3 regions of the Streptomyces sp. TLI_053 genome follow, and region 1 is predicted to be linked to each of the others. Evidence: riboswitches for the same ligand, from Rfam matches in the RefSeq annotation. Region 1 holds a riboswitch; each other region holds the start of a gene.
What was found. A riboswitch is a leader RNA that binds a small molecule or an ion and turns the genes downstream of it on or off. The one in region 1 is predicted to bind cyclic di-AMP.
Positions count from the first base shown of each region.

Region 2: another riboswitch for cyclic di-AMP. It lies ahead of BLU95_RS44995 (transglycosylase family protein); the one in region 1 lies ahead of BLU95_RS16960 (transglycosylase family protein).
Region 3: another riboswitch for cyclic di-AMP. It lies ahead of BLU95_RS43240 (glycoside hydrolase family 16 protein); the one in region 1 lies ahead of BLU95_RS16960 (transglycosylase family protein).

Region 1 is NZ_LT629775.1:4,246,556-4,250,548, forward strand. It holds gene eno (phosphopyruvate hydratase) at 1-1,126, opposite strand, end outside; gene BLU95_RS16960 (transglycosylase family protein) at 1,508-2,359, opposite strand; cyclic di-AMP (ydaO/yuaA leader) riboswitch at 2,365-2,513, opposite strand; gene BLU95_RS16965 (cytochrome P450 family protein) at 2,745-3,993, opposite strand, start outside.
Region 2 is NZ_LT629775.1:2,142,629-2,146,621, forward strand. It holds gene BLU95_RS08390 (hypothetical protein) at 1-1,278, opposite strand, end outside; cyclic di-AMP (ydaO/yuaA leader) riboswitch at 1,544-1,711, shown strand; gene BLU95_RS44995 (transglycosylase family protein) at 1,698-2,960, shown strand; gene BLU95_RS08400 (hypothetical protein) at 3,121-3,321, shown strand; gene BLU95_RS08405 (LacI family DNA-binding transcriptional regulator) at 3,377-3,993, opposite strand, start outside.
Region 3 is NZ_LT629775.1:2,364,547-2,368,539, reverse strand. It holds gene BLU95_RS09330 (alpha/beta hydrolase) at 1-817, shown strand, start outside; gene BLU95_RS09325 (phenolic acid decarboxylase) at 882-1,211, opposite strand; cyclic di-AMP (ydaO/yuaA leader) riboswitch at 1,607-1,728, shown strand; gene BLU95_RS43240 (glycoside hydrolase family 16 protein) at 1,732-3,015, shown strand; gene BLU95_RS09315 (hypothetical protein) at 3,043-3,663, opposite strand; gene BLU95_RS09310 (IclR family transcriptional regulator) at 3,853-3,993, opposite strand, start outside.

The sequences.
Region 1 (3,993 bases):
GGTCGGCGATGGTGACGTCCTCGGTCTCGCCGGAGCGGTGGGACATCATGCAGCGGTAGCCGTTGCGCTGGGCCAGCTCGACGGCGTCCAGGGTCTCGGTCAGCGAACCGATCTGGTTGACCTTCACCAGCAGCGCGTTGGCGGTGCCGGTCTCGATGCCGCGGGCCAGGCGGGCCGGGTTGGTGACGAACAGGTCGTCGCCGACCAGCTGGACCTTGTCGCCCAGCTTCTCGGTCATGGCCTTCCAGCCGTCCCAGTCCGACTCGTCCAGCGGGTCCTCGATCGAGACCAGCGGGTAGGCGGCGACCAGACCGGCGTAGTACTCGATGAGCTCGGCGGAGCTGAGCCCCTTGCCCTCGAACTGGTAGGCGTCGTCCTCGTAGAACTCGGAGGCGGCGACGTCCAGGGCCAGCGCGATGTCCTTGCCCGGCACGTAGCCGGCCTTCTGGATGGCCTCGACGATCAGGTCGAGCGCCTCGCGGTTGGAGTCCAGGTTCGGGGCGAAGCCGCCCTCGTCGCCCAGGCCGGTGGAGAGGCCGCGCTCCTTCAGCACGCCCTTGAGCGTGTGGTAGACCTCGACGCCCCAGCGGACGGCCTCGGAGAAGGACTCCGCGCCGATCGGAGCGATCATGAACTCCTGGATGTCGACGTTGGAGTCCGCGTGCGAGCCGCCGTTGAGGATGTTCATCATCGGGACCGGCAGGACGTGCGCGTTCGGGCCGCCCAGGTAGCGGAACAGGGGCAGGTCGCTGGCCTCGGAGGCGGCGTGCGCGACGGCCAGCGAGACGCCCAGGATGGCGTTGGCGCCGAGCGAGGACTTGTCCGGGGTGGCGTCCAGGTCGAGCATGGCCTGGTCGATCAGGCGCTGCTCGGTGGCGTCGTAGCCGACCAGCTCCGGGCCGATCTGCTCGATGACGGCCAGGACGGCCTTCTCCACGCCCTTGCCGAAGTAGCGGTTCTTGTCGCCGTCGCGGAGCTCCAGGGCCTCGAAGGCACCGGTGGAGGCGCCCGACGGGACAGCGGCACGGCCGGTGCTGCCGTCGTCGAGGCCGACCTCGACCTCGACCGTGGGGTTGCCGCGCGAGTCGAGAATCTCACGGGCTACGACGACATCGATGGACGGCACGAGGCATCTCCTAGCGGAAGCAGGTGCGGCTGACAGTGGGGTGCCGTCGGCCGGACGATTGCGGAGTCGTTACGACCAGAGCCTAACCGCACCGGCTGTCCGGGCCACGTCGACCTCGGCCACGTCTCAGCTTGTGGCCGTGCTACCCACCGGTAGTTCACCTGGTTGCCCGGCCTCGGACGTCCCGGGGCGGACGAAGCGGATGGAACGGGCGGGAGCCCGCGCGCCGGTCCACCCGCCCGCCCGCCTGTCCGGTGACGGGCGGACGGGCGGGCGGCGCGACGGACGGACGTGCGGCGCGACGGACGGACGGGCGGACAGCGGCGCGACGGACGAACGGGCGGACAGCGGCGCGACGGACGGTGGGCGCGCTCCGGAGCGTCAGCCGAGGGTGAGGACCTGGCCGGGGATGATCAGGTCCGGGTCGCCGCCGACGGTGCCGCGGTTGCCGTCGTACAGGGCCTGCCAGCCGCCCTGCACGCCCTGCGTGGTGGCGATCCCGGCGAGCGTGTCGCCGGAGCGGACGGTGTAGCCCTGGCCGGCCTGCGGCTGCTGGACCTTCGGGGCCTGCTGGACCTGCGGGGCCGCCGGAGTCTGCTGCGGCGCGTACTGCGGGGCCTGCGACTTGGGCGCGGCGTGCTTCGGTGCGGCCTTCGGGACCTGCTTCTCGGCCTCGGCCTGCTGGGCCTGCGACTTGGGCGCGGCGTGCTTCGGCCCGGCCTTCGGGGCCTGCTGCTCGACAGCGGCCAGCGGGGCCTGCGCCTTCGGCGCCTGCTGCGGCTGGGCCTGCGGCTTCGGGGCGGCCGGGGCGGCCGGCGCGGCGTCCGCCGAGGCGTCGACCGCCGCCGGGGCGCCGCCCTTGCTCAGGCCGGCCTTCTTGGAGCAGACCGGCCAGGCGCCGGGGCCCTGCGAGGCCAGCACCTTCTCGGCGACGGTGATCTGCGCCGCCTTCGAGGCCTGGTTCGCCTGCGGCGCGTAGGAGGTGCCGCCGAACGCCTTCCAGGTGCTGGAGGTGAACTGCAGGCCGCCGTAGAAGCCGTTGCCGGTGTTGATGCTCCAGTTGCCCCCGCTCTCGCACTGGGCGACCGCGTCCCAGGTCGAGGCCGGGGCGGCAGAGGCGCCGGTGGCGCTGAGGATCGGCAGTGCCAGTCCGACACCGGCGACACCGGCGACGGCGATGGCCTTCTCGGTCTGGGTGCGGCGACGGTGACGGCCGGTTCCGACGAACAGCATGGGGAAGTCCCTCTCCGCACGCCTGCGAGGTGAGCTGTCGGGTTCGGACCGGGAGGTGGCCCGGCCGCACGGAGGCGGCTTCACCCCAAGCCGTGGGAGACGGCGCAAGACCTGGTTCCCCCGCCCCTGCCCAGGGTTCTGGTCGGTTTCCGGTGACGCGGCGGGCAGGACTCGGCGTTCCGCGCACGGGACCCGCTTCCGCGGGCTCCCCGGAGAGTAGACAGATCTTCAGAGCAATCACAAGCTCATATCGCCGCTATCACACGGAAATCACGTCACGTGATGGATTGCCCACCAACCGAGGATGTATGTCCGGGTTGATGGGGATTCACACCCTCCGGGGGCGGCGCGTCGAGCGGCCGCGCCGGCGTGTCGTGAGCCCCCCTCAGTGAACTGCCGAGGGGTCGGCGGAGGTTGCCCCCGATGTCGCCCCCGGCGTGAATTCCACCGGAAGTTCACGAAGTCCGCGCATGATCAGACCACCGCGCCAGCGCAGTTCCTCCGGGTCCGCGGCGAGCCGGAGGTCCGGCAGCCGGGACAGCAGGGTGGTCAGCGCGGCCCGCCCCTCCAGGCGTGCCAGCGGGGCGCCGATGCAGTAGTGGATGCCGTGCCCGAAGCCCAGGTGCGGGTTGTCCGCCCGGGCCAGGTCGAGGGTGTTCTCGTCCGCGAACCGCGCCGGGTCCCGGTCCGCCGCGGCGAGCACCACCAGCACCGGGTCGCCGACCGGGATCCCCACCCCGCCGATGGTCAGCGGACTCGTCGCGAACCGCCAGGTGGCCAGCTCCACCGGGCCGTCGTAGCGCAGGAGTTCCTCGATCCCGGTCTCCAGCAGCGCGCTCTCGCCGCGCCCGATCGACTCCTGGAGCAGCGACCGCTGCCCCGGGTTGCGCAGCAGCGCGTAGACGCCGTTGCCGATCAGGTTCACCGTCGTCTCGAAGCCCGCGAAGAGCAGGATGAAGGCCATCGCCGCGGCCTCGTTCTCGGTGAGGTGCTCACCGTGGTCGCTGGCCCGGATCAGCCCCGAGATCAGGTCGTCCCCGAGGTCCGCGCGCTTGCGGTGGATCAGCTCCGCGAGGTAGGCCCGCATCCGCTTCACCGCCCGCCCCACGCCGCCGCGTTGGCCGCCGCCGTGCCGGATCATCATCCCGGCCCAGTCCCGGAAGTCGTCCTGGTCCTCGGCCGGCACGCCGAGCAGGTCGCAGATCGCGTAGATGGGGAGCGGGAAGGCGAACTCGTGGATGAGGTCGGCGGATCCGCGCGCCGCGAAGCCGTCGATCAGCCGGTCCGTCAGCTGCTGCACCCGGGGCTCGAAGGCGGCCACCCGGCGCGGGGTGAAGGCCTTGGACACCAGACGGCGCAGCCGGGTGTGGTCCGGCGGGTCGATGTTCAGGAGGTGCGTCATCAGGTCGGCCTGGCGCTCGCCCGGGATGCCGACCCGGCCGGTGCGGTGCGCCTGCTCGCTGTGGTGCGCCGGGTTCTTGGAGAGCCGGCTGTCCGCGAGCGCCTGACGGGCGTCCGCGTACCGGGTGACCAACCAGGCCTCCACCCCGCTGGGCAGCGTGGTCCGGTGCACCGGCTCGTGCTCGCGCAGCCACGCGTACGCCGGATACGGGTCTGCGGCGAACTCCCAGGTG
Region 2 (3,993 bases), 2.1 Mb from region 1:
CGGCACGAACGCGTGGCTGCCCGCGTCGCGGACGACCACGCCCTCGACCACGGTGCCCCGGGAGGCGTCGCCGAGCCGGTGGAAGTGCAGCCCGTACCGGCCGAGCACCGGCGCGGTGACGGGCGCGGTGCCGTTGGGGCCCCGCCAGGTCTCCTTGGTGTCGGCGCGCGGCCCGACCCAGCGCAGCGCGGTGTGCCGGACGTCGGCCCGGCGGGTGCTGGTGAGGTGGACGTGGGCGCGGCCCCCGGCGCTGCCCTCGACCCGGACGCTGCGGGTGAGGTTGAGCAGTTCGGCGCCGACGGTGACGCCCCCTCCGGCGGCCACCCTGGGGTGCGGGTACTTGAGCGGGGTGGTGAGGGTGACGGTGGTTCCGCTGACGGACCGGACGGTGACCAGGTCGTAGGCGGCGGCGAAGCCGTCCTGGTCCGGCGGACCGGTCGGGGTGACGGCCAGTTCGTCGCCGGGGAGCCAGCCCGCGGGCGGAGCGGCCAGGTTGACGACGGTGTCGCCGGCCCTGAGCTCGCGCTCGGCGCGGACCCAGGCGGTCTTGGCGGCGCCGTCGAGCCGCAGGTAGCCGGCGCCGGTGACCCAGAGGCCGACGTCGGTGTCCACCACTTTCATACCGTCACCCTGGAAGCGCTTCTCGTCGACGGCGGGGAAGCGGAGGGTGTGGACCCGGTCGCCGTCGGGGGCGAGGGCGAGCGTGCCGCGGATCTCGACGTTGCCCGCGGCGGCGAGGGTGAGGGTGCGGTCGGCGGCGAAGGTGAGGCTGCCGCCCGGCTCGACCAGCAGGGAGCCGACCTCGGCGTCGGTGTCGAGCAGGACCTTGTCGGTGATCCGGACGGCACTGCGCGGTCCGGGCGGACCACCGCCCCAGCCGGCCCGGTCGGACCAGCGGCGGCCGCCCTGGTCGACGGTGGGCGCGGGGGCGGGCTGCTCGGGGGGCCCGGTGCCCGGGGCGGCGCCGGCGCCCGGCGAGGCGGCGCCGTGGCCGCCGTCCTGGCCCATCGGGGCGGCCGCCCCGGGCGGGTCGGTGCCGACGACGGCGGCCGGGGTCACCAACCGGGTCTCGCCGGTCAGGGAGCGGCGCAGGACCTCCTCGCCGCTGATCGCCGCGAAGGCGGTGCCGACGGCCAGCCAGCGCAGTAAAGCGCGGCGACTTACGGGAGTTCGGGGTGGTTCGGGCGGGATGTCCGCTCTGCGATGTTTTGCCCTGCGGTGCGCTCCACGTGACCTGGCGGCCGGACGGGCGGCGTCCGGCTCCTCGTCGATGCCCATCGGTGCGTAGCCCTCCCCCCGGGCGGCTGCGTCGGCGTCGGCATGGTGCCGACGCTCTGAAGCATAGGCAGTTGTGTTGGCCATGACGGGCGTTGCCGGAAATCGGTCATTTCTGATCATGAAGGACAGCGGTTCAGCACGGCTTTCGCAAACTGTGACGGTCATCACACATGTTTGCGGTTTGAAGCCGCCTCTGCTTAACGTGCTCCCCGTTCGTGGCCACACGGACCCAGCCCGTCCGCGACGCCGAGTCCTGCCGTCGGGCGTGCTGGCAGCGCAATGCATCACGGCAGGAGCGGGGGAACCACAGGTAGTTCGCCCAGGACCGGTCCACGGACCGGACCCGGGCTAGGGGTGAAGCCGCGTCCACAGCGCGGCCGGGCTACTCCGGCCCGAATCCGACAGCTCACCTCGCAGGCGTGGGAGAGGACCACGTCTTCATGCTGCCCACCAACGGCACCCGTCTGTCCGGCCGCACCCGTCGCGCGATCGCCGCCCTCGGCGTCGCGGGCATCGGCCTCACCGTCCCCTGCCTCACCGCCGGCACGGCCTCGGCCGCCTCCGTCGCCACCTGGGACAAGGTCGCCCAGTGCGAGAGCACCGGCAACTGGAGCATCAACACCGGCAACGGCTTCTACGGCGGCCTCCAGTTCACCAACTCCACCTGGGCCGAGTTCGGCGGTACCTCCTTCGCCGCCCGCGCCGACCTCGCCACCAAGGACCAGCAGATCGCGATCGCCGAGAAGGTGCTCGCCGTGCAGGGCCCCGGCGCCTGGCCGGTCTGCTCGGTCCAGGCCGGTCTGACCAAGGGCGGCACCCCCGCCGCCGTGGACACCTCGGCCACCGCCGCACCGGCCGCCAAGACCCCGGCCCCGGCCGCCAAGCCCGCCGAGAAGCCGGCCGCCAAGCCCGCGAACCCGGCCCCGGCCGCCGACGACGCCGCCCAGCAGCGCACCGGCGCCCAGGACTGGCAGGAGTGGCACCGCCAGGCGGGCCAGGAGGCCTCCGCGGACTACACCGTGGTCGCCGGCGACTGGCTGTCCTCCATCGCCGACAAGAACAACGTCCAGGGCGGCTGGGAGCGGCTGTACGAGCTCAACCGCGCCACCCTGTCCGAGGGCCCGCACAGCATCTACCCGGGCCAGCACCTGACCCTCGGCGACCGCGCCGAGGCGAAGGCCCCGGCCGCCGACCGGTCCGGCCAGGGCTTCGACTGGTTCAACCGCGCCAAGGACGCGCAGAACGGCTCCGGGACCGCTGCCAAGCCCGCCGCCCAGCCGGCCGCGAAGGCCGAGACCCCGGCCCCCGCCCCGGCCGCCACCGGCAGCATGGCCGCCGCCGTCTCCTTCGCCCAGTCGAAGGTCGGCCAGGCCTACGTCTACGGCGGCACCGGCAACGGCGGCTGGGACTGCTCCGGCCTGACCCAGGCCGCGCTGCGCGCCGCGGGCGTCTCCGTCCCGCGCGTCGCCGCCGACCAGGCCGCCGCGTCCACGCACGTCTCGCTGGACTCGCTCAAGGCGGGCGACCTGCTGTTCTGGTCCAACAACGGCCAGGACTCCGGTGTCTACCACGTCGCCCTCTACATCGGCGACGGCAAGTACGTCGAGGCCGCCAACCCGAGCTCGGGCGTGCGGGTCCAGACCGTCGCCAACTGGGCGCCGGACTTCGCCGGCCGGGTCTGATCCGGCAGTGCGCCCCGGCCCCGGGGGAGTCGTCGCTCCTCTCCCCGGGGCCGGGGCGTGCCCGCGCACGGCACCGGCGCGGTCACGGTTCCCGGACAGCCATGGTCAGGGACGCGCCCCGGCGGGCATGCTGCTGCTCTGCACCCGAGGAGGAGTCACCATGGCCCAGGTCACCGTCACGCTCGACGCCAATCTCGCCATCGACGCGATGATGCTGTCCGGCACCAAGAGCCCGCAGGACGCCGTCGAACTGATCCTCCGTGACTTCCTGGAGCGGGGCCGGCGCACCGGGGCCCGTACCGGCGACGCCGCCGACGGGCACCGGGTGAGCCAGGACCGGCCCACCGTCCAGGAGGGCTGAGCGGAACGCCGAGGGGCCCGGGAGCTGTTGCTCCCGGGCCCCTCGTGGTGTCTCCTCAGCGTGCGCGGCCCCCGGTCGAGCCGCGCATCACCAGCTCCGGCTGGAACATGAACTCCCCGCGCTGGGCGGCGTTCCCGCCGACCTCCTCCAGCAGGGCGTCCACGGCGGCGGTGGCCATCGCCTCCACCGGCTGGCGCACGGTGGTCAGCGGCGGCTCGGTGAAAGCTATCAGCGGCGAGTCGTCGAAGCCGACCACCGAGACGTCCTGCGGCACCGCCAGGCCCCGCTGACGGACCGCCCGGATCGCGCCCAGCGCCATCATGTCGCTGCCGCAGACGATCGCCGTGCAGCCCTTGTCCAGCAGCGCCCCGGCCGCCGCGTGCCCGCCCTCGACGCTGAACAGCGTGTGCCGGACGAGCTCCTCGGCCTCCTCCGGGGTGTGCCCGAGCACCTCCCGCAGGGCCGCCGTGAAGCCCTCGATCTTGCGCAGCACCGGCACGTACCGGCGCTGCCCGACGGCCAGTCCGATCCGCTCGTGGCCGAGTTCGGCCAGGTGCTGGACGGCCATCCACATCGCGGCCCGGTCGTCCGGCGAGATGAACGGCGCGTCGATCTTCTCGCTGTAGCCGTTGATCAGCACGAACGGCACGCCGCGCCCGGCCAGCCGGGCGT
Region 3 (3,993 bases), 1.9 Mb from region 1:
CCGCGACCGCGACAAGTCCGGCGAGATCCGCGAGGTCCGCATCGACGGCGCCACCACCCGGCTCTCCACCGAGGGCTACGTCTACCTGCCGCCGCAGTACTTCCAGCCCGAGTACGAGCAGAAGCAGTTCCCGGTCCTGGTCGTCAGCACCGGCTTCCCCGGCATCGCCAAGAACCTCGTCACCCGCCTCAACTACCCGGGCGCGGCGCTGAAGCTGCTGCAGGAGGGGCGGATGCAGCCGACCGTGCTGGTGCTGGTGCGCCCCTCGCCCGCGCTGCCGCAGGACACCGAGTGCGAGGACGTCCCCAACGGCGCGCAGACCGACGCCTACTTCGCCAAGGACGTGCCCTCGGCGATCCAGGCCACCTACCGGGTCTCCGCCGATCCGAGGGCCTGGGCGTTCATGGGCAACTCCACCGGCGGCTACTGCGCGCTCAAGCTGGCGATGCGCCACCCCGACGTCTACCCGACCGCCGTCTCGCTCTCCGGCTACTACCAGGCGGCCGACGACCCGAGCACCGGCGACCTCTACAACGGCAGCGAACAGCGCCGCAACGAGGCCGACCTGATGTGGCGTCTCAAGAACCTGCCGCAGCCCGCGATCTCCGTGCTGCTGGCCGGCACCCGGGAGGGCGACGGCAACTACCGGCGCGAGACCGAGGCGTTCGTGGCCGCCACCCGCAGCCCGATGAAGGTCTCCTACAGCATGCTGGAGACCGGCGGCCACAACTTCGAGACCTGGAGCAAGCTGCTCCCGTCCTCACTGGAGTGGATCTCCCAGCGCCTGACCGTCCCGGCCGCGAGCCCGTCGGCCTGACCGACGCGGCGGCGGGGCCGTCGGCCCGACCGGCACGGCCGGGTGTCCGCGCGGGCGCAGGCGCTCAGACCACCTGCTCCAGGGTGCCGGTGTGCAGCTCGCCGACCCGGCCGCCCTCGCCCTCGTACGTCCAGAACGCGCGGACCGTCATCCGGGCCAGATCCATCACGTGGCTCACGGTGATGCCGCTCACCTCGGTCCAGCTGACGAAGTAGACCTGCGGGCCGACCTCGGCGACGTGCAGGGAGACGTCCTCCCACTGGCCCGCCGATTCGCCGAGGCCCTCCCAGCGCAGCCGCTTGCCGTCGGCCGAGTAGGCGTTGCGGAAGGCCGCGCCGTTGTCGACCCGGAACAGGAAGGTACGGCCGGCGAAGGCGGGCAGGGACGCGGTCATGGTGGGGCGGGTCTCCTCGTCTCTGGACGTGCTGTCGTGGTGCTCGCTGCGCCCCGGACGGTTCCGGACGCGGATGGATCTCCAACCTATCCGACCACCCCGCCTCCGTGGCGCACTTTCCCCGTCGGACCCGCCACCACGGCCACCCGGAATCGCCACCACGGCCACCCGGAATCGCCACCACGGCCACCCGGAACCACCGTCCGGGGGCCCGGCGCGGCGGTGTGAGCTGCGCGACAACCACCCCCGGAATGTTGTCCGTGCGCGGACGGCCTGCCTAGCCTGCAGGAGCTTCCGCCGCAGCGGAGCCCCGCCGTCGGGACGCCGAGTCCCGTCCACCCGCCGGCCGGCAGTCGAGCACCACAGCGGACGGGAGCGGGGGACCCAGGTCAGTGCCCGGCCGCGCGCCGATCGTGCGTGTGCGTCGAGGCTAGGGGTGAAGCCGCTCTCCGGACGGCCGGGCAACCTCAGCGCCCGAACCCGACAGCTCACCTCGTAGGCGTCGCAGAGGACCACTGCCATGCCCACTGCCTCCCCGCAGCCCCCTCGGCCTGCCCGGAACCCGGGCCTCCTCGCCCGCCGTCCGGCCGCCCGCCACGCCCGTCCCTCCCACCGGGGCCGCACCGCGGCCCTCGCCGCCACCGGGGCGCTCGCCGTCACCGGTGCCGGACTGCTCGGCCTCCCCGCCGTGACCGGCGCCCAGGCCGCCGCCCTGCCGACCGTCACCCAGGACAAGCTGGTCCCGGCCACGATGGTCGCCGGCAAGGCGACGGCCGCCTCGCTCACGCTGCACTCCTCGTCCTGCTTCACCGCGAAGACCGTCGGCGTCGGCGTGCGCGACGCGGCCGGGCGCAACCTCGACTTCCCCGGCAACCGGAGCAACGTCCAGGTCTGTCCCGCCGGTCTGTCGATCACCACCGGTACCCGGACGCTGGCGGCCGGCACCTACACCCAGTTCGGCTTCTGGCAGGACAGCACCGGTGCCTGGCACAACCTGCCCTCCCGCCAGCTCGTCGTCTCGGCCGGCACCCCGACGCCGACCCCGACGCCGACCCCCACTCCGACCCCCACCCCGACCCCGACGCCCACCACCCCCGGCACGGGCGCCCCGGTCGCGGGCAAGAAGCTGACCTGGTCCGACGACTTCGACAGCCTCGCCCTCGGCTCCCGCTGGACCGCCGACCGGAGCAGCTCCTACCACTACGGCGACCACAACCCGAACGACAACAAGCTCGACTGGCTGAACAAGAACAACGTCGCCGTCTCCGGCGGCGTCGCCACCTTCACCGCCAGGCCGGGCAGCCACACGCTGGAGAACGGCAAGCAGGCCTGGGACACCGGGCTGCTCACCACCGAGTACTCCGGCGAGGGCTTCAAGGTGAAGACCGGGGACTACATCGAGACCCGGGTCAAGCTCCCGGCCGGCACCGGTGCCTGGCCGGCGCTGTGGACGTGGAACAGCACCAGCGGCACCCACGGGGAGATCGACTCCTTCGAGTACCACAGCGACAACCCGAACCTGCTGGAGCTGACCAACCACATCAACCCGGGCCACCTGTACTACACCGACGCCAAGGCGATCGCCAAGGACGGCTGGGTCACCATCGGCACCCACTACGGCGCCGCCTCGGTCGACTGGTACGTCAACGGCACCAAGGTGTTCTCCGACGGCAAGGGCGTCGGCGCCGGCTGGACGGCGTACCCGATCCTCAACCTGTCCCTGAGCGCGGGGAACTACCACCCCGCGCCCTCGGGCACCACGCCGATCACCTTCGCGGCGGACTACGTCCGGGTGTACCGGTAACAACGCCCACCGCTCCGGGGCCGACGGTCAGGCGATCGGCCTCGGAGCGGTGGTCTCGACGACGTCGATCGTGAACGGCTGCCGGTTGTTCGCCTCGTTCCGGTCGTCGTCGCCGCGCACCGCGACGTAGCCGCCCGCCAGCTCGCCGAGCGGGACGTCGGCGGAGAGCCGGAGCGGGATCAGCGCCGTCGCGCTGCGGAACTTCGGCAGTCCGGCCGGGAAGGTGCAGCGCACCCGGTGGCCGTTCTGGAACTCGTAGCAGTTCTCCGGGAAGAACGGCCCCTCGGCCGTGACCCCCTCGGGCAGGGTGACCACCACGGTGAACGGCGAGGCGGTCCGGTCCGGGCCGAGGTTGCCGACGAAGGCGTGCAGGGTGGTGGTGCCGCCGGGCGCGGCCGGGTCCGGGTCGATCCGGACGACGTAGAGGTCGGAGTCCGAGCGCTTGGCCGCGGCCGGGTCGGCGTTGGCGCCCGGCTCCGCGGCGCCGGGGTCACCGGCCCCCGGCGCCGGGGCGCTCGTCCCGGGCGCGGGCGCCTTGTCGTCCGGCGGACAGACCGCGCCGGCCTGTCCGGCGGCCAGCACCGCCACCGTGCACCCCGTCGCCAACGACCTGCCGAGAAGCCTTCGAACGGAACCGCTGCGGGTCATCGCCGCTCACCCTGCCCTTCGTGTCCGGCGGGCCCGCGCCGTCGCGGGCCGCGTCCGGACCAGCGTCGCCGACCGGTCCGCCGAGGCCGGACGACCCGCTCCCGGACGGCTCGAAGGGGCCCTCGAACGGGTGAACCTCCGGGCGTGTCGCCATGCCGACGGACCGTCGGGGACCCGGCGCCGGGCTTGTCAGGGAGCCAGCACCTGGCCCAGCCGGGCCGCGATCCCGTGCATCACCGGCACCAGCGACGCCGCGCCGGCCTGCTCCTCCAGCGCCCTGATCCGGGCCTCCGGGCCGGAGACGGACAGCGCCGTCGGCGTCGGCGCGCC